DNA from 4 places in the Desulfomicrobium escambiense DSM 10707 genome. Region 1 is predicted to be linked to each of the others. Evidence: predicted binding sites of a transcription regulator. Region 1 holds the regulator's gene; each other region holds the start of a gene.
The links. The regulator sigma-54, encoded in region 1, starts transcription at its own class of promoters, with help from an activator protein. The targets are predictions, from matches to a motif close to CTGGCACGGNNNNTGCTT.
Positions count from the first base shown of each region.

Region 1 (4,926 bases):
CGCCCATGTCCATGGTCGGCTTCCCCATCGCCGTGCCCAACGCCCGTCCCGAGATTCTCAAGCTCGCGGCCTGGACCACCCGGGCCATGGGCGGCCACGGGGCCGTGCGCGAGGCCCTGGACTTCGTCCTGCGCGCCCAGGGCAAGCTCGACGTCATGTGGCGGGAGTGGCTGACGGCATGAAACGAGCCTTGGCGGCCCTGCTGACCCTTCTCGTCCTGGCCGGCATCGCCGTCCTGGGTTGGCGCATGCTGTGGCCCGAGCGTCTGGACCCCGACATCGCCCGCAACGTGGACGTGGACCTGAGCCTCAAGGGCGTGAACCTGAGCCAGGGCAAGGACGGCAAAAAGCTCTGGAACCTGAGCGCTGCCGGGGCGGACTACGCCGAGGCCGGAGACGAGCTGATCCTGACGGACCCCGTCATCACCTACTGGGGCGAGGACGGCGAGGACCACGTCGAAGTCACGGCGCCCAAGGGGCAGGTCTGGCAGAAGGAGGACCGCGCCAGGATGTGGGACGGCGTCAACGCCACCCGGGGGGAATACCGCATGCGCGCCGACACCCTCGACTACACGGGCGGCAACCGCACCCTGGTTCTGTCCGGCCACATCGACATTTCAAGCGATTCCATGCAGGGCAGTTCCGACACCCTGACCTATTTCCTGGACACGGGCGACATCCTGGCCCGCGGCTACGTCCAGGTCACCCTGAACTGACGAGCGGGAACATCTATGCGTTCACTCATTCTGATTCTCCTCCTGGCATGGGCCGCCCCCCTGTGGGCGGCGGAGCAGACCGTGCCGGTCAAGATCACGTCCGACACCATGACCTACACCCAGAAAGGCGATCAGGTGCTCTTTTCCGGGTCGGTGCACGTCATCCGCCAGGACGTCGAGATGTGGTCCGACACCCTGACCGTGTTCCTCGACAAAAAGCAAGGCGGAGGCAACTCCACCCAGACCGCCATGGACCAGCAAAGCTCCATCAAGAAAATCGTCTCCCAGGGCAATGTCCGCCTGAAGGCCGACAGGGGACGCTCCGGCACCTGCGCCAAGGCCACATACGAAACGGCCACGGAAATCCTGACCCTCGAAGGCGACCCCGTGCTCATGGAAGGTGCCAACAAAATCCAGGGCGAAGTCATCAAGCTCTACATGCGGGAGAACCGCAGCGAAGTCCTGGGCGGCAAGCAGCGGGTCGAGGCCATCTTCAACACCCCGGCCGACACCAAGGAGCTCAAGCCGTGACGACCCTGTCAGGCCGCCAGCTGGCCAAACGCTACGGGGTCCGGGACGTTGTCCGCGACATCGACCTCGACGTGCGCCAGGGCGAGGTCGTCGGCGTGCTGGGCCCCAACGGCGCCGGCAAGACCACGACCTTCTACATGCTTGCCGGCATCGTCACGCCCACCCGCGGCGAGGTCACCCTCGACGGCGTGGACATCACCCGCTGGCCCCTGCACAAGCGCGCCCGCCTGGGCATGAGCTACCTGCCCCAGGAAAGCTCCATCTTCCGCAAGCTGACCGTGCGCCAGAACCTGCAGCTCATCCTGGAATACTCCGGCCGCACGGCCGAGGAGCAGAAGCGCACGGCCGACAGGCTCCTAGATGAACTGGGCATCACCCGCCTGCAGGACCAGCAGGCGGCCTACCTGTCCGGCGGCGAGCGGCGCAGGCTCGAAATCGCCCGCGCCCTGATCCGCGACCCGAAGTTCATCCTGCTGGACGAACCCTTCGCCGGCATCGACCCCCTGGCCGTGGACGACATCCAGACCATCATCGAGGGCCTCAAGGCCAAGGGCATCGGCGTGCTCATCTCCGACCACAACGTGCGCGAGACCCTGCAGATCTGCGACCGCGCCTATCTGGTGTATGACGGCCGCATCATCCTGAGCGGCAGCCCCGACGAAATCGTCGCCGACCCCGGGGCGCGCAAGGTCTATCTCGGCGAGGGTTTCAGCCTTTAGCGGCGTGCCGATTTCCCAAGGATTGCCACGACCTGCCTTCTGTGGCAAAGTCTTTGCTGGATGAATCCGCCGACGACAACACTGCATCTTACGCGTAGACGACAGAGACACTATGGGCCTTGAACTTCGACAGAACCTCAAGCTGACGCAGCAGCTGGTCATGACTCCGCAGCTGCAGCAGGCCATCAAGCTGCTTCAGCTCTCCCGATTCGAGCTCCTCGAAGCCGTTCAGCAGGAACTGCTGGAAAATCCGATGCTTGAGGAAGCGCCGCGGGAACTCTCCGAGGAGGTCGAAGCCCAGGCCCCGCCCGCCGAGCAGCGGGCCGACGTGTCCTTCGACGACGCCGAGCTCATGCGCAACGCCGACTGGGAGAACTACCTCGGCGACTTTTCGAGTACGACCAAGCAGGTGCAGTTCAAGGAGACCGAGGCCCTCGAAGAGATGATGTCTTACGAGGCCAGGCTCTCGGGCAAGCCTTCCCTGGAAGGCCACCTTCTGTGGCAGCTCTGCCTCTCCAACATAACCGAAGAGGAGGAGGCCATCGGCGAGGCCATCATCGGCAACCTGGACTCCCTGGGCTACCTGACGACCAGCGCCGAGGAGATCGCCTCCGAGACCCTCTCGCCCCTGGCCCTGGTCCAGTCCGTCCTGTACCGACTGCAGCGCTTCGACCCGGTAGGCGTGGCCGCCCGTTCCCCCAAGGAGTGCCTGCTCATCCAGTTGGAGGTCTTGGGCCAGGACGACCCCATCCTCATCTCCCTGGTCGACGAGCACCTGGAAGACATCGAGAAGCGCCGCTACAAGCCGCTCCTGCGCAAGTTCAAGATCCAGATGGAGGACCTGAAGGCCTACCTGGACATCATCCAGACCCTGGACCCCATGCCCGGCGCGAGCTACGGCAGCGACAACACCGTTTTCGTCAGCCCCGACGTCTTCGTCTACGAGTACGAAGGCGATTTCGTCATCGTCATGAACGACGACGGCCTGCCCAAGCTGCAGCTGAGCCCCTACTACATGGAAGACACGAACTTGGCGGTGAAGGGCCCGGACCGGGAGTACCTGCACGACAAGATGCGTTCGGCCATGTGGCTCATGAAGAGCTTGCACCAAAGGCAGAGAACCCTGTATAAGGTGGTCGAGAGCATCGTGCGGTTTCAGCGGGCCTTCTTCGAGCACGGCGTGACCAAGCTAAAGCCCCTGATCCTCAAGGACGTGGCCGACGACATCGAGATGCACGAGTCCACGGTCAGCCGCATCACCACGAGCAAGTACGTGGCCACACCGCACGGCATCTTTGAGCTGAAATTTTTCTTCAATTCCGCGCTGGAGATGGACGACGGCACCCAGGTGGGCTCCGAATCCGTCAAGGCCATCATCAAGAAGATGGTCAGCGAGGAAGACCCTAAGCACCCCTACAGCGACGAGAAGATCGCAGCGGTGCTCAAGGAGAAGCTGGATGTGAACATCGCCCGCCGCACGGTGGCCAAATACCGCGCCGTTCTGGGCATCGAGTCCTCATCCAAGCGCAAGCAGGTGTTTTGATATCCCACCCTTCGCCGCCCTTCGGGGAAGACGCGGGGTTGACCCTCAACTGACGAGGAGGATTCCATGAGGATTGTCTTCAACTTCAAGAACTTCGACCCTTCCGACCACCTGCGCAAGTACGCCAAGGACCGTTTCGGCAAGCTCGGCAAATTCATGGCCGGCACCCCTGACGCCGAACTGCAGGTCAATCTCGAAGTCGAGAAATTCCGCCATATCGCCGACGTCGTCCTGACCGGCAAGAACGTGCACATCTCCGCCCGCGAGGACAGCGAGGACATGTACTCCACCGTGGACATGGTGTGGGACAAGCTCGAGGCCCAGATGCGCAAGATCCGCGACAAGGACAAGAGCAAGCGCAAGGCCGGTGGCGAGACCGTGCGCATGGACGTCATCAGCTTCGACGAGGACACCACGGGCAAGCGCAGACAGAGCATCCAGCAGACCGACCACTTCGAGCCCAAACCCATGGTCGTCGAAGAGGCCGCCATGCAGCTCGGCAAGACGGAGAACGACTTCCTCGTCTTCCTGAACGCCGAGAACGAACGCGTCAATGTCATCTACCGCCGCAAGACCGGCGACTTCGGCCTCATCGACCCTGGGGTATAAGGGCATGAAGCTTGCCGAATATCTGGACAAGGACCTGATCATTCCCGACCTTTCGGCCAGGACCAAGAAGGAGGTCCTGGCCGAACTCGTTTCGTCGCTTCCGGCCAAATTTCCCGGCGTGGACGCCAATCGCGTGGCCCAGGTGCTCATGGACCGAGAACTGCTCGGCACCACGGGCATCGGCGACGGCATCGCCATCCCCCACGGGAAGCTGGACAGCCTCGGCCAGGTCATGGTCATCGTGGGCCGCAGCCGCGAGGGCGTCGATTTCGCCAGCCTGGACCACAAGCCGGCCACCATCTTCTTCACGGTCCTGGCCCCCTCCAACGTGGTGGGCCTGCACCTGAAGATCCTGGCCACAATCTCGCGCCTGCTCAAGGACACCGGCTTCCGTCAGGCTTTTTCCGACGCCGCCGACGGCGAAAGCCTGTGGCGGCTGCTGCAGTCCGTCTGAAAACCGCGCAGGGCACGCCCACATGGAAAAACGCAGCGAACTCAAAAACGTCGTCATCGTCTCGGGCATGTCGGGCTCCGGCAAGAGCACGGCCCTGCGCGTCTTCGAGGACATGGGCTTCTTCTGCGTGGACGGTCTGCCTGCCCGCATGGCCCCGGCCCTGATCGAGCTGTTCTTCTCGTCCCCGTCCAAGGACTACCCGGGCCTGGCCATGGGCATGGACCTGCGCCAGCCCGACTTCGCCGGGCAGTGGCGTGAAGTGCTGCAGGACATGGAGAAGCTGTCGGTGCGCCCGACCATCCTCTTCACGGACTCCTCGGACCAGGTTCTGCTGCGCCGCTACGCCACCACGCGC
Region 1 is NZ_AUAR01000027.1:15,142-20,067, reverse strand. Features, by position in the region: gene G394_RS0115415 (KdsC family phosphatase) at 1-182, shown strand, start outside; gene lptC (LPS export ABC transporter periplasmic protein LptC) at 179-715, shown strand; gene G394_RS0115405 (LptA/OstA family protein) at 731-1,246, shown strand; gene lptB (LPS export ABC transporter ATP-binding protein) at 1,243-1,965, shown strand; gene rpoN (RNA polymerase factor sigma-54) at 2,078-3,508, shown strand; gene hpf (ribosome hibernation-promoting factor, HPF/YfiA family) at 3,575-4,117, shown strand; gene G394_RS0115385 (PTS sugar transporter subunit IIA) at 4,122-4,571, shown strand; gene rapZ (RNase adapter RapZ) at 4,594-4,926, shown strand, end outside.

Region 2 (4,926 bases), on a different contig from region 1:
CATGATCGCCACGGGCGCGTTCTCGCCCGAGGCGCCGGACCTGTTCAGGCCCATCGTCGATTCCCTGCTGAACCAGGGCGACTACTACATGGTCCTGGCCGACTACGAGAGTTACGTTCACGCCCAGGAAGAGGTCTCGCGGGCCTATGAGGACCAGGAGCGGTGGACGCGCATGTCCATCCTGAACACGGCCCACATGGGGCGGTTCTCCAGCGACCGGGCCATCATGGAATACGCTCGGAACATCTGGCAGGTGACGCCCCTGGCGTGATCCGTCAGCTCCTGGGTCCCAGGTCCAGGATCGCCGCGGCCCAGGCGCCGGCTTCGAGATGGAGCCGGCGCGTCGCGTCCGCGTCCAGGCTCAGGTCCTGGAGCATCCTGTCGGGGCCCTGGCCTTCACCGTCTTCCAGCGCGGGTAGCAGGTTCAGCAGCGGGGCGTATTCCGTGGGTCCCGCCGCCATGAGTGCCTTTTTCTGGGCCTCGGTCAGGGGCAGGCAGGCCAGGGCATCGGACATGTTCACACCGAGGATGGCGTCGAGCAGCGAAAACATGCCCATCAGAAACATCTCGTCGGGCCTGAAATCCCAGAAATCGTTCTGCGCCACGAGCTGTTCGAGGAACCGGCCCCGCCACAGGGAGACGTGCAGGACCTCGCCCTGGATCTCGCCCTGGGCCATGTCTGCCATGAGTACGGCGCGCAGCCAGTTGCGGACGTTGATCCAGCCCAGCAGCGTGATGGCCTGGCGGATGGAGTCGATCTTGCGCATGAAGCCGAAGGCCGGGGAGTTCAGGTACGACAGGAGGCGGTAGGACAGGCTCACGTCGGCCTGGATGGTCCTGGCCAGGGCGTCGAGGTCCGGATTTTCTCCTTCGACGACGCGCAGCAACTGCAGGCGCGAGTTCTGGTGGGAGGACAGCCGGCGGCCGGGGATGATTTCCGCGGTCTTGAAAAAGGACCCCTGGAAGAGGGTCGCGCCGAGGCCGAGCAGGCTCTCCGCCTCGCAGCGCGTGACGACGTTGCGGACCAGGCAATCCTTCGCCGCGGCGCCGCGCTTCAGGGCTTCGGGCAGGCCGGCGTCGGCGATCATGCCGGGCCTGTCCAGGCAGAGTAAGGATGCCGCGTCCAGGCACGAGGCGCCGGGCGTGACCTGCGGGTCCCACTCCAGGGCCAGGGTGTGGCCCTCTCGGACCAGCAGGGCCAGTGACTGGTCCAGGCCCTTGTCCCGCTGGCAGTCGGGGCCGAGGAGGATGACGGACGACTGTGCAGGTATGGCCCGGGGTACGGCCTGTTCCAGCTGCTTCCGGGAATAGGCCAGGAGCATTTTCTTGTTGCGGGCCAGGATGTTCTTCAGGCCTACGTAATCCCCGGCGATCACAACCGTGCCGACGCCTTCCCGGTCGGGCGGGAGGCCGGCCTGGCCCGAAGCGGCCTGGATCTCGTAGCCCCAGACGGATTTTGCGGAGGTGAAAACCGGATTGCGGGACAGCAGATGCAGATTGTCGGCGCCGGGTGCTTGCATCGGACGGACTCCGGGTTGCGGTGGGGAGAAGGTCGCTCTGCCGGAGAGCGTGCACGCGTATGATCTTTAAATCAAGGTCCGGACGGATTGTTAACATTAATGTTCACGACAAAGGAGGCCTCGCGATGCTGCCGATGCGGTCGCGCGCGGTTCGCACGCTTTCTTTGCGGTGGCTGCTGGGTACAAGGATGTATCCAGTCCCAATACATGATTTGCAAAATTGTAATTTTGTTATGATCATCCGGGGAAATAATTCGGTTGCATATTTCAAAAATGTAACCTATTTAACTGTCCAGTTCGGCTGGGGTATATATTTCAGGGTGTTGTCGAAATGGCACTTGGATTGCTTAGTACCTCGCGAACCTGAGCACGGCTCATGCCGGAAACTGCATACACCAACTTGCCCTGGAGGATATCATGAACGGATTAACGGCCCGTCGGGACGCCATCAAGGCCATCACCGACTATAAACCCACGCATGCCCCCCTGAATTTCAAGGAAACCTCCCCGACCGAGGTTTTCGGCAGCAACGTGTTCAACGACAGCGTCATGCGTGAGCGCCTGCCCAAGAACATCTACAAGTCCCTGAAGAAGACCATCGAGCTGGGCGAGAAGCTCGACGCCTCCGTGGCCGACGTCGTGGCCAACACCATGAAGGACTGGGCCATCGAGAAGGGCGCCACCCACTTCACCCACGTCTTTTTCCCCCTGACGGGCCTGACCGCCGAGAAGCACGACTCCTTCCTGGTGCCCGACGGCAAGGGCGGCGCCATCGCCGAGTTCAGCGGCAAGCTGCTCATCCAGGGCGAACCCGACGCCTCCAGCTTCCCCTCCGGCGGCCTGCGCGCCACCTTCGAGGCCCGCGGCTACACCGCCTGGGACGTGACCAGCCCGGCCTACATCCTCGAAAACCCCAACGGCACTGTGCTGTGCATCCCCACGGCCTTCGTGTCCTGGACCGGCGAGGCACTGGACAAGAAGACTCCGCTGCTGCGGTCCATGCAGGCCCTGAACAAGCAGGCCAAGCGCGTCCTGAAGCTCTTCGGCGTCGAGACCAAGCTGCCCATCACCAGCTACGCCGGCCCCGAGCAGGAATATTTCCTCATCGACCGCAACTTCGTCTTCGCCCGCCCCGACCTGCTCATCGCCGGCCGCAGCCTGTTCGGCGCCAAGCCGCCCAAGGGCCAGGAGTTCGAGGACCAGTATTTTGGAGTCGTGCCGCGCCGCGTCCTGTCCTTCATGATGGAAGTGGACCGTGAACTCTTCAAGCTCGGCGTCCCGGTCAAGACCCGCCACAACGAGGTGGCCCCCAGCCAGTTCGAGATCGCGCCCATCTACGAGCAGGGCAACCTGGCCACGGACCACAACCAGCTGGTCATGACCGTGCTGCGCAGCGTGGCCAAGCGCTACGGCATGGTCTGCCTGCTGCACGAAAAGCCCTTCGCCGGCATCAACGGCTCGGGCAAGCACCTCAACTACTCCATCGGCAACGACGAGGTCGGCTGCCTGTTCGATCCCGGCGACACGCCCCATGACAACGCCCAGTTCCTGGTCTTCTGCGCCGCCGCCATCCGCGCCGTGCACAAGTACGGCCCGCTGCTGCGCGCCACCGTGGCCAGCGCCTCCAACGACCACCGCCTCGGCGCCAACGAGGCCCCGCCGGCCATCATGTCCGTCTACCTCGGCGAACAGCTGACCGACGTCTTCGAGCAGTTCAAGAAGGGCGAGGTCAAGAGCTCCAAGCAGAAGGGCGTCATGCACATCGGCGTCGACACGCTGCCCCCGCTGCCCATGGATCCGGGCGACCGCAACCGCACCAGCCCCTTCGCCTTCACCGGCAACCGCTTCGAGTTCCGCGCCGTGGGCTCCTCCATGTCCATCGCCGGCTCCCAGGTGGCCCTGAACACCATGATGGCCGAGTCCCTGGACTACATCGCCACGGAGCTGGAAAAGGCCACTGGCGGCAAGAAGACCAAGCTCAACGCCGCCGTACAGGAACTGCTGCAGAAGCTCATGGTCGAGCACGAAGCCGTCATCTTCAACGGCGACGGCTACTCCGAGAAATGGCACAAGGAAGCCGAGCGCCGCGGCCTGGCCAACCTGAAGGCTACCCCCGACGCGCTGCCCATGCTGTCCGCGCCTTCGACCATCGAGCTCTTCACCAAGTTCGGCGTGCTGACCGAGGCCGAGCTGCGCTCCCGCGAGGAGATCTACCTGGAGCAGTACTGCAAGACCGTCGAGACCGAAGCCAACCTCATGTTGCGCATGGCCAAGACCGTCATCTTCCCGGCCTCCTTCCGTTACCAGAGCGAACTGGCCACGGCCTGCGCGAACCTGAAGGCCATCGGCAAGGAATTCGGCACCACGACCCTCGACCAACTGACCACCAACCTGCGCGCCATGCAGAAGGTCACCTACGAGCTCGAAGCTCTGCTCGAAGCCGACAAGGGCTCCTCGACCATGGAGCACGCCAAGTACTTCCAGAAGACCATCCTGCCGGCCATGGGCGAAGTGCGGAAGCACGCCGACATTCTGGAGACCCTCGTCGCCGACGACCTCTGGACCCTGCCGAGTTACATGGAGATGCTCTTCATCCGCTAACCCTATTTCCGCCGAACCGGCCTGTCGAAGCGCATCCTCCCCTCGCCAGGTTCTTTGCCGAAAACCGGCCGGTTCCGGAAACTCCTCCTCAGGCCGCCCCCACCAGGGGCGGCCGCTTTTTTGGGCGCAGGCCCCGCGTTGACGGCGCGCACGGCTGTGTCTAGATAAGCGGAAGCCCATTTCCACCCCGAACGAGCGAACACCATGGAAATCCTGCGCAAGTGGCTGAACACGGTCTTCTCGGACACGCAGCTGGTCATCCTTCTGCTGGTCCTGGCCATCTGCACGGCCGTCGTCCTGTCCGTCGGCAACCTGCTGGCGCCTGTCATCGCCAGCGTGGTCATCGCCTTCCTGTTGGAAGGACTGGTTCGAACCCTGGAGCGTTTCCGCTGCCCGCGGCTGCTGGCCGTCGGCATCGTCTTCGGGCTCTTCATGCTCTTCCTGGCCGTGCTGCTCCTGGCCCTCATCCCGCTGCTGGCCTCGCAGATCACGGACCTCATCGCGAACATCCCGGCCATCGTGGCGCAGGGACAGACCCTGCTTGAGTATCTGCCCCGGAAGTACCCGTTCTTCACCGAGTCGCAGATCCAGGCCATCGTGGATTCCCTGACGCTGCAGTTTTCGCAGATCGGCCAGAAGGTCCTGGCCTTTTCCCTGTCTTCGGTGCGTTCGGTCTTCTCCTTCGTGGTCTATCTCGTGCTCATGCCCATCCTGGTGTTCTTCTTTCTCAAGGACAAACGGGTCATCCTCGAATGGCTGAGCGGCTTCCTGCCCGCGGACCACACCCTGGCCAGCAAGGTCTGGA
Region 2 is NZ_AUAR01000009.1:168,440-173,365, forward strand. Features, by position in the region: gene G394_RS0110200 (glycogen/starch/alpha-glucan phosphorylase) at 1-271, shown strand, start outside; gene G394_RS0110205 (EAL and HDOD domain-containing protein) at 276-1,520, opposite strand; gene G394_RS0110210 (glutamine synthetase III family protein) at 1,938-4,121, shown strand; gene G394_RS0110215 (AI-2E family transporter) at 4,326-4,926, shown strand, end outside.
Region 2: G394_RS0110210 (glutamine synthetase III family protein) is a predicted target of sigma-54. The motif match lies at 1,852-1,869, and genes of this name have one in related genera.

Region 3 (4,926 bases), on a different contig from region 1:
GGCCGGGACCTGCGAAGTGCAGATCGCCTACGCCATCGGCGTGGCCGAGCCGGTCTCGGTGCTCGTCACCACGGGCGGCACGGGCGTGGTGCCCGACGAGGTGCTGACCAAGGCCGTGCGCGAGGTCTTCGACCTGCGTCCCTACTTCATCATCAAGCGCCTGAACCTCATCCAGCCCATCTACAAGAAGAGCGCCTGCTACGGCCACTTCGGCCGCGAGGACTTCGTCTTCCCCTGGGAAGTGACCGATGCCGTCGACGACCTGAAGACGGCCGCCAAGATCTAGGACGGACGCACGAGGGCGGGGCGGGAGAAATCCCGTCCCGCTTTTTTCCGGGCACTTGACCGAGGGCCGTGTCCGGGAACATGACAGGCCATGGCCACCCCCAAACACGACACGCCCACCGACGCCATTCTGGAGAGCATCTCCGACGGCGTCTTCACCGTGGACCTCGACTGGCGCATCACCTCCTTCAACCGCGCCGCCGAGGAGATCACCGGCGTGCCGCGCGCCGAGGCCCTGGGACGCCTGTGTTCCGAGGTCTTCCGCTCCAGCCTGTGCGGCGCGCAGTGCCCCCTGCAGGCCACTCTGGCGAGCGGCCGGCCCCACATCGGGACCTGCGGGTACATCATCACGGCCCAGGGCGAGCGCGTGCCCATCAGCGTGTCCACGGCGGTCTTCCGCGACGAGTCCGGGCGGGTCATGGGCGGCGCCGAGACCTTCCGCGACCTGTCCGAGGTCGACGCCCTGAAGCGCGAACTCGAAGGGCGCTACCACGTGGGCGAACTCTTCAGCCGCAGCCCGCGCATGCACCATGTGTTCGAGGTCCTGCCGGCCCTGGCGGCCAGCCCGAGCACGGTCCTCATCACCGGCGAGACGGGCACGGGCAAGGAACTTTTCGCCCGCACCATCCATTCCCTGAGCGCCCACAGCGAGGGGCCCTTCGTGGCCGTGAACTGCGCGGCCCTGCCCGACACGCTGCTCGAGTCCGAACTCTTCGGAGCCAAGGCCGGGGCCTACACCGGCGCCGTGCGCGACCGTCTCGGCCGCTTCGCCCAGGCCCGCGGCGGGACCATCTTCCTGGACGAGATCGGCGAGATCAGCCCGGCCCTGCAGGTGCGCCTGCTGCGCGTGCTGCAGGAGCGGACCTTCGAGCCCCTGGGCTCCGCGCGCACCGAGTCCACCGACGCCCGCGTCATCGTGGCCACCAACCGCAGCCTGCCGGACCTCATCCGCGAGGGGACGTTCCGCGAGGACCTCTACTACCGCATCAACGTCATCCGCCTTGAATTGCCTCCTCTGCGCGAGCGCAAGGACGACATCGGGCTTCTGGCCGAGCAGTTCATCCGCCGTTTCAACCGCCTTCAGAACCGTGGCGTCCCCGGCATCAGCACCGAGGCCCTGTCGCTGCTCATGGCCCACGACTGGCCGGGCAACATCCGCGAACTCGAGAACTGCATCGAACGGGCCTTCGTGCTCTGCGGTGACGAACGCATCGGCATCGTCCACCTCCCCGAGGAGTTGACGGCCACGGCGCCCCATATCGGCGGGCATCAGTCCGTGCACGATCTCCTGGACCGGCAGGCCATCCAGGCCGCCCTCGAGAGGGCCGATTTCAACCGCCTGGCCGCGGCGCGGGACCTGGGCATCCACAAGACCACGCTTTTTCGGCGCATGAAGCGCTTGGGCATGGATCTGCCCGTCCGCGACGGCCGCTCCACCCCCCGACGGTAGCCGCGCGCAACTCTCGCGCGTCTTGTGGTGCGCCGCCGCAACCCCGTTCCTGCGCCTGACGCCCGAAATCCCCGGCCCGCCTTGGTCCGGCCCCGCCGGGCGGTCCGGTCTCTTCCGGCACGCTCCATGCTTTGCCTTGGCGCAGAGAGGGACCCTATGACCCGCATCGCAGTGCATCATTGGCAGCATCGCATCGCCCCGGTCTTCGACATCGGCGGCGAAATCCTCGTCCTCGGCAACGGCGCCGGGACGCGCGAGGAGCATCTGCTGCAGTGTTCCGAGCCGCTGCACAGGGCCGAGGAGCTCTGCGCGCTGAGCGTGGGGACCCTCATCTGCGGGGCCATCTCCCGGTCCATGTCCGAGGCCTTGGCGGCCCGGGGCATCACTGTGGTGGGCTTCGTGGCCGGCGACCTGGACCGGGTCGTGGCCGCGTGGGAGCATGGGGGGCTCGACGAAACCTTCGCCATGCCCGGATGCCGCGGCGCGTGCCGCGGCCGGGGGGCAGGGGAGCAGCGGGCGGCCGGCTTCGGACCCCGGCGTGCGGAAACGCCGGTGCCCGTCGCATCCGAAGACTGTTCCGACATCGGTCCCGGCGGTCAGCGCAGGCGCGCCCGCAGGGGCGGCCGGGGGCCGGGCGGATGCGGGTTGCCGGGGCGTGACGGGTAATGGGACGACTTTGATATCGAAATGGACGCCTCTTGGCGCGGAGCACGCAGTTCGCGGCCGGGAGGACATGGGGATGAACACCAACAGGCTTTTTCGGAGATACTTGATGGACAACACGGAGAAGAGCGCCGTATCCGGTGCGGCCCGTTCCAAGGCGTCGACGTGCGATTCGTGCACGGATTCCTCGTGCTCGGCAGCCAAGCGGCAGCTGAACGAGACGGATCAGGATTTTCAGGAGCGCAGGGCCCTGCAGGCCCGCCTGTGCCGCATCGACCACAAGATCATGGTCATGTCCGGCAAGGGCGGGGTGGGCAAGAGCACCGTGGCCGTGAACCTGGCCATGGGCCTCATGCTGGCCGGCAAGAAGGTCGGCCTGCTGGACGTGGACATCCACGGTCCCAGCGTCCCGACCATGCTCGGCCTGGAGGGCGCGACCATCGACCAGGGGCCCGAGGGCCTGCTGCCCGTGGAGCTGGGCAACCTCAAGGTCATGTCCATGGGCTTCCTGCTGCGCAACCCCGACGACGCCGTCATCTGGCGCGGCCCGGTCAAGGGCGGGGTCATCAAGCAGTTCCTGAAGGACGTGGCCTGGGGCGACCTCGACTACCTGATCATCGACGCGCCTCCCGGCACGGGCGACGAGCCCCTGTCCGTCTGCCAGCTCATCAACCCCATCGACGGCGCCGTGGTCGTGACCACGCCGCAGCGAGTGGCGGCCATGGACGTGCGCAAGTCCATTACCTTCTGCGCCCAGGTCGGCATGAAGGTCCTGGGGGTGGTCGAGAACATGAGCGGCTTCGTCTGCCCCAAGTGCGGTGAGGTGACGCACATCCTGCGTTCGGGCGGCGGGAAGCGGATGGCCGACGACATGGGCGTGCCCTTCCTGGGTTCCATCCCCATCGACCCGTCCGTGGCCGAGGCCGGGGACATGGGGCAGGCCTTCGTCCTGCACCATGCGTCGAGCCCCACGGCGGTGCTCATGCGTTCCGTGATCGCGCCGCTGCTGGATCTGCCCGCACCGGCTCCGCAGGCTTGAAGCGGGAGGCGCCATGACACGGGCCGTACTGACGGTACTCGTCGACAACCAGGCCGGCTTCGGCTGCGTGGCGGAGCACGGCTACGCCCTGTGGATCGACGCCGGCGACAGGCGGATTCTGCTGGACACCGGCCAGGGCCCTGCCCTGGCCGAAAACGCTCGCATTCTGGGCGTCGATCTGGGCAGCACGGACATCCTGGCCCTGAGCCACGGCCATTACGACCACACCGGCGCGGTGCCACTCGTTCTGTCCTCCGCGCCGCAGGCCAGGCTGTTCTGCCATTCCGGGGTGACCGAGCCGCGCTACAGCATCCGGGACGGTGAAGCCCGTGACATCCGCATGCCGATGGCGTCCATGCGCGCCCTGAACGCCTTGTCCGTGGATCGTCTGCTCTGGAGCGGCGAATCCGTGCCGCTTGGCGAGGGCATGGGGCTCAGCGGCTTCATCCCGCGCCGCACGGACTTCGAGGACACGGGGGGGCCGTTCTTCTTCGACCCCCTCGGCCACCGGCCCGACCCCATAGGCGACGACCAGTCCCTGTGGATCGCCACGGACAAGGGCCTCGTGATCTGCACGGGCTGCTGCCACGCGGGGCTGGTCAACACCCTCATGCACCTGCGTGAGGTCACGGGCGAGGAGCGCATCCGAGCCGTCATCGGCGGCCTGCACCTCGGCGCGGCCTCTCCGGAGCGTTTGGAGAAGACGGCCCGTGCCCTGCGCGACATGCGCGTGGGGCTCCTCGTGCCCTGCCACTGTACGGGCGCAGCCGCCGCGGCCTGGCTGGCGGACCACCTGGACTGCGAGGTGCACACGGGGTATTCGGGTTTTCGTCTGGACACGGCCGACCTCTGAAGGCGGCCGCACCGTCCCGTTCACAGGAGGAACGCATGACCTACCGCATCCACCCCATCGTCATGGGCACCAAGGTCTTCGACAAGGGCATGATGACCTACCAGCACGACTACGGGACGCCCTTCACCATTCCCATCTACTGCTGGTACCTGGAGGGTGGGGAGAAGAAGATCCTGGTGGACACGGGCGAGATGCGCCCCGTGGTCTCCGAGGAGCGGGAGAAGGCCATCGGCGGGAAGATCTACGGCTTCGAGGAGGGGCTGGCGAGGTACGACATGGCGCCGGAGGACATCGACATCGTCCTGCACACCCACCTGCACAACGATCACTGCGAGAACGACGCCAAGTGCGTCAACGCGAAGATCTACGTGCACGAGAAGGAACTGGAGCGCATCCACGACCCACACCCGCTCGATTTTCGCTACCTCGAAGATTACATCGAGGAGGTGGAGGAGAACGGGCAGATCGTGACCCTGACGGGCGACATGGAGATTGCGCCCGGAGTGACAATGATCCACACCCCGGCCCACACCGAGGGCGGCATGTCCGTGCGTGTGGAGACGGACAAGGGGAGCGTGCTTATCTGCGGCTTCTGCACCATCCTGGAGAACCTCTACCCGCCCAAGTCCGTGACCG
Region 3 is NZ_AUAR01000004.1:31,299-36,224, forward strand. Features, by position in the region: gene metK (methionine adenosyltransferase) at 1-286, shown strand, start outside; gene G394_RS0104610 (sigma-54 interaction domain-containing protein) at 377-1,735, shown strand; gene G394_RS20025 (NifB/NifX family molybdenum-iron cluster-binding protein) at 1,892-2,401, shown strand; gene G394_RS0104620 (Mrp/NBP35 family ATP-binding protein) at 2,508-3,437, shown strand; gene G394_RS0104625 (MBL fold metallo-hydrolase) at 3,451-4,290, shown strand; gene G394_RS0104630 (N-acyl homoserine lactonase family protein) at 4,326-4,926, shown strand, end outside.
Region 3: G394_RS20025 (NifB/NifX family molybdenum-iron cluster-binding protein) is a predicted target of sigma-54. The motif match lies at 1,850-1,867, and genes of this name have one in related genera.

Region 4 (4,926 bases), on a different contig from region 1:
AAGCAGGGCCAGATACGTGGCCCGGCAAAGGTTATTGGACGACAATGCGTCTGTCGCTGATCTTGAGGATGAGCACCACCAGAAGGACGATCAGCAGCACGCCGATGACCACTCCGATCACGCCGCCGCCCACGTCGTCCGAGAGGCTGGCCAGCTGGTGGAGCTGGTCGTCGCTCAGGGACCCGAGCTTGGCTCCCACCTCTTCGGGGGTCAGGCCGTAGTCGGCCAGGCGCTGGGCCACGACCTTCTGCTCCAGGGCGGTCTTGATGGACGCGATGTCGGCCGTCCGCTGCTCAATGGACTGACCCGTGGATAGTCGGCTCTGAGCCAGGAAGGCCGCCGCGTCGGTGGGGATCAGGGCGAGGAAGAAGTAGGAGAACAGAACCGCCCAGCAGAGCCGGGGGTCGAAATACCATTTGTGATGGACCATGATGCAGCCTCCTGAAAAGATTGGGTCTGGACAAGCAATGCGCAAAATCATGGCCCAAGATACGGTTTCAGGTCAAGCCTTGGAGGTCTGTTTGGATTCTTCGCCGGAACCGCGTCAGCAACTCCCGCTGTCCAGGCATTCCCGGCTCGCGGCCAGGGCCCGCAGTTCCTCGGCCCGCAGGGGGCGTCCTGCGTGTCCGGCCTTCTCGCGGATGGCGTTCACCAGGCCGCCGATGGAATGCAAGGGCTTATTGAGGCCCATCTGCCGGAGCATGGTCCCGACGGCCCCGCGCCCGGCCTTGGCTCCCAGGTCCAGGACGCGGTTGGCGCCCGTGTGGCTGGGGTCGTAAGGCTCGAAGATGTCCGGGTTCTTTAAAATGCCGTCCACGTGCAGCCCCGACTCGGCCGCGAAGATGTCCTTCCCGGCCACGGGGCGGTTGCGGGCCACGGGGATGCGCGCGTGTTCGGCCACCAGGTCGCACAGGCCGCGCACGGCGTTCATGTCGTAGATCTCGTAGCGCTGCACGAGGCGCAGGTGGGCCGCCACCTCCTCCAGGGCCGAGATGCCCGAGCGCTCGCCGATACCCAGCACCGAAACATCCGCCCAGTGGGCTCCGGACTCCAGGGCCGTGACGGCGTTGGCCGTGGCCATGCCGAAGTCGTTGTGGCAGTGGATGGCGATTTCCATGTCCACGCCGCCGACGAAGAAGCGCACCAGCTCGGCGATGCGCAGGGGCGTCATGACGCCCAGGGTGTCGGCCAGGCGGATGCGCGCCGCGCCCAGTCCCTTGGCCGTGCGGGCCATGGCCAGGGCGAAGTCCTGGTCCGCGCGGGTCACGTCCTCCAGACCGACGCTGATGCGCCGGATGCCGCAGGAGTGGGCCAGGCCCACGGTCTCCCGGAGCATTCGCGTCAGTCCTTCGCGGTCCGTGCGCAGGCGCTCGGCGATATGCAGGTCCGAGACGGGCAGGCCGATGTTGATGGTGTCTATGCCCAGTCCTGCGGCCCGGTAGACGTCCACGGGGCGGCACGGGGACCAGACGCTCAGGTCCGCGGTCACGCCCTGGGCGCGCAGGGCTCCCACCAGCTGTCCCAGTCCTTCCTGGCCGACCCAGCCCACCTCGATTTCCTCCACGCCCATGGCCGCGATGCGGCTGGCCATCTCTATGCGCACGGATTGCGGGACATAGTTCCCGAACATTTGCGCCCCTTCCCTCAGTGTCGTGTCGATCAGCATGCTACCTCCCGTGTTTGCCTCTCCCTGTGCACGGTCGATGCCAATCGTGGATCAAGCACAACATGTCGGAAACATTGAACGACATCATGTCACAGGCACCTGCGTCGCAACGGACGGAAGTGTCCGCGGCTACACTTTTGTCTTTGTAGGCAGTGTAGATCGAAGTTGTCTGAAATTGCCGGGCAATGTCTGAAATATGTGTTTTTTCAAGCAGTTGCTTCGATTGTGGGGTTTTGGCACGGCCGTTGCCCTAGGCTGCTCCAGGTACGGCACACCAAGCACACCACAACTCTCACATAAAGGAGCACACGTCATGAGGAAGATCGCGATTTACGGAAAGGGCGGCATCGGCAAGTCCACCACCACGCAGAACACCGTCGCCGGCCTGGCCGAGATGGGCAAGAAGGTCATGGTCGTGGGCTGCGACCCCAAGGCCGACTCCACGCGCCTGCTGCTGGGCGGCCTGGCCCAGAAGTCGGTTCTCGACACCCTGCGTGACGAAGGCGAGGACGTTGAACTGGCCGACATCCGCAAGGGCGGCTTCAGCGGCACCTGGTGCGTCGAGTCCGGCGGGCCCGAACCGGGCGTCGGTTGCGCCGGCCGCGGCATCATCACCTCCATCAACATGCTTGAATCCCTGGGCGCATACCATGAGTCCGAAGGCCTGGACTACGCCTTCTACGACGTCCTGGGCGACGTGGTCTGCGGCGGGTTCGCCATGCCCATCCGCGACGGCAAGGCCGAGGAGATCTACATCGTCTGCTCCGGCGAGATGATGGCCATGTATGCGGCCAACAACATCTGCAAGGGCATCATGAAGTACGCCGAGTCCGGCGGCGTGCGCCTGGGCGGCCTGATCTGCAACTCCCGCAACGTCGATAACGAGCGCGAGATGATCGAGGAACTGGCCAAGAAGATCGGCACCCAGATGATCTACTTCGTGCCCCGCGACAACGACGTGCAGCGCGCCGAGATCAACCGCATGACCGTCATCGAGTGGAAGCCCGAAGCCCCCCAGGCCGACCACTACCGCAACCTGGCCCGGGCCATCGACCAGAACCAGATGTTCGTCGTGCCGAAGCCTCTGGAAATCGAGGAACTGGAGCAGCTCCTGATGGATTACGGTCTCCTTGAAGCCGTCTAGGTCGTCGGCACGCTGAAGATGAATCCAACTGTCCGAAATTAATAATTTTTATGGAGAGAAAGCATATGATCATGGTCAGAGCAATCGTACGCCCCGAAAAGTCCGACGACGTCCTCGCCGCCCTCATGGATGCGGGTTTCCCGGCGGTGACCAAGTATTCCGTGGCCGGTCGCGGCAAGCAGCGCGGCATCAAGATCGGCGAAGTGACCTACGACGAGATCCCCAAGACCATGCTCATGAGCGTGGTCAAGGCCGAGGACAAGGACTTCGTCATCAGCGTGATCATGAAGGCCGCCCGCAGCGGCGCCAAGGGCGCCTTCGGCGACGGCAAGATCTTCGTCAGCGAAGTGGGCGACGTCTACACCATCAGCTCCGGCATCTGCGACAGCGCCCCGACAGGAGCCTAGCCATGAAAGAAGTGATCGCGGTCATCCGCATGAACATGATGAACAAGACCAAGAAGGCCCTGCAGGACGCGGGCGTGGTCGCCTTCTTCGCCCACGAGGCCTACGGCCGCGGCAAGGGCTTGGTGGACCTGAAGCCCCTTGAGGGGGCCAAGAAGGGGATCGAGGAGGCCGTGGCCGTGCTCGGCGAAAAGGGCAAGCTCTACCCCAAGCGCATGCTGACCGTGGTGGTCACCGACGACCTGGTGCCCGAGGTGGTCAGGGTCATCACCGACACCAACAAGACCGGCCAGCCCGGCGACGGCAAGATCTTCGTCCTGCCCATGATCGACGCGGTGCGGGTCAGAACCGGAGAAAAGGGCGCCAAGTCCATCGAATAGACCCGATTTCGAATGAAATCGGGACAGATAAGGAGAACACCATGGCATCGACTGCGAAAAAGCTCGTCAACTGGACGCCGACGGACGTGAAGGCGGAAATGCTCGCCAAGTATCCGCCCAAGGTGGCCAGGAAGCGCGCCTCCCAGATCCTCGTCAACGAGGCTCTCGGCAACGAGACGCCTGAAATATCGGCCAACGTGCGCACCATCCCCGGCATCATCACCATGCGCGGCTGCACCTACGCCGGCTGCAAGGGCGTCATCCTCGGGCCCACCCGCGACATCGTCAACATCACCCACGGCCCCATCGGCTGCGGCTTCTACTCCTGGCTGACCCGCCGCAACCAGACCGACGCGTCGGGCGAGGGCGACGAGAACTTCATGCCCTACTGCTTTTCCACGGACATGCAGGACCAGGACATCATCTTCGGCGGCGAGAAGAAGCTGGAGGCGGCCATCCAGGAAGCCTACGACCTCTTCCACCCCAAGGCCATCGCGGTTTTCGCGACCTGTCCCGTGGGCCTCATCGGCGACGACATCCACGCCGTGGCCCGCAAGATGAAGGCCAAGTTCGGGGACTGCAACGTCTTCGCCTTCAGCTGCGAAGGCTACAAGGGCGTCAGCCAGTCCGCCGGCCACCACATCGCCAACAACAAGATCTTCAGCGAGGTCGTGGGCGAGAACGACGCCGAGAAGCCCGGCAAGTTCAAGATCAACCTCCTGGGCGAATACAACATCGGCGGCGACGGGTTCGAGATCGACCGCATCCTGAAGAAGTGCGGCATCACCAACATCGCCACCTTCTCCGGCAACTCGACCTACGACCAGTTCGCCTCGGCCCACAAGGCCGACCTGTCCGCCGTCATGTGCCACCGCTCCATCAACTACGTGGCCGACATGCTCGAGACCAAGTTCGGCATCCCGTGGATCAAGGTCAACTTCATCGGCGCCAAGTCCACGGCCAAGTCACTGCGCAAGATTGCGGAATACTTTGCCGACCCCGAACTGACCGCGCGCGTTGAGGAGGTCATCGCCGAGGAGATGCCCGCCGTCGAGGAGGTCATCGCCGACGTCCGCCCGCGCACCGAAGGCAAGAAGGCCATGCTCTTCGTCGGCGGCTCCCGCGCCCACCACTATCAGGACCTCTTCGCCGAGATGGGCATGAAGACCCTGGCCGCCGGCTACGAGTTCGCCCACCGCGACGACTACGAAGGCCGTCAGGTCATCCCGGACCTGAAGGTCGACGCCGACAGCCGCAACATCGAGGAAATCCACGTCGAGGCCGACGAGAAGCGCTACGCCCCGCGCAAGAGCTCCGAGGAGATGGCCAAGC
Region 4 is NZ_AUAR01000008.1:111,299-116,224, reverse strand. Features, by position in the region: gene G394_RS0109180 (cysteine peptidase family C39 domain-containing protein) at 1-45, opposite strand, end outside; gene G394_RS0109175 (PA2779 family protein) at 32-430, opposite strand; gene G394_RS18660 (LeuA family protein) at 545-1,666, opposite strand; gene nifH (nitrogenase iron protein) at 1,980-2,810, shown strand; gene G394_RS0109160 (P-II family nitrogen regulator) at 2,876-3,217, shown strand; gene G394_RS0109155 (P-II family nitrogen regulator) at 3,220-3,594, shown strand; gene nifD (nitrogenase molybdenum-iron protein alpha chain) at 3,636-4,926, shown strand, end outside.
Region 4: nifH (nitrogenase iron protein) is a predicted target of sigma-54. The motif match lies at 1,900-1,917, and genes of this name have one in related genera.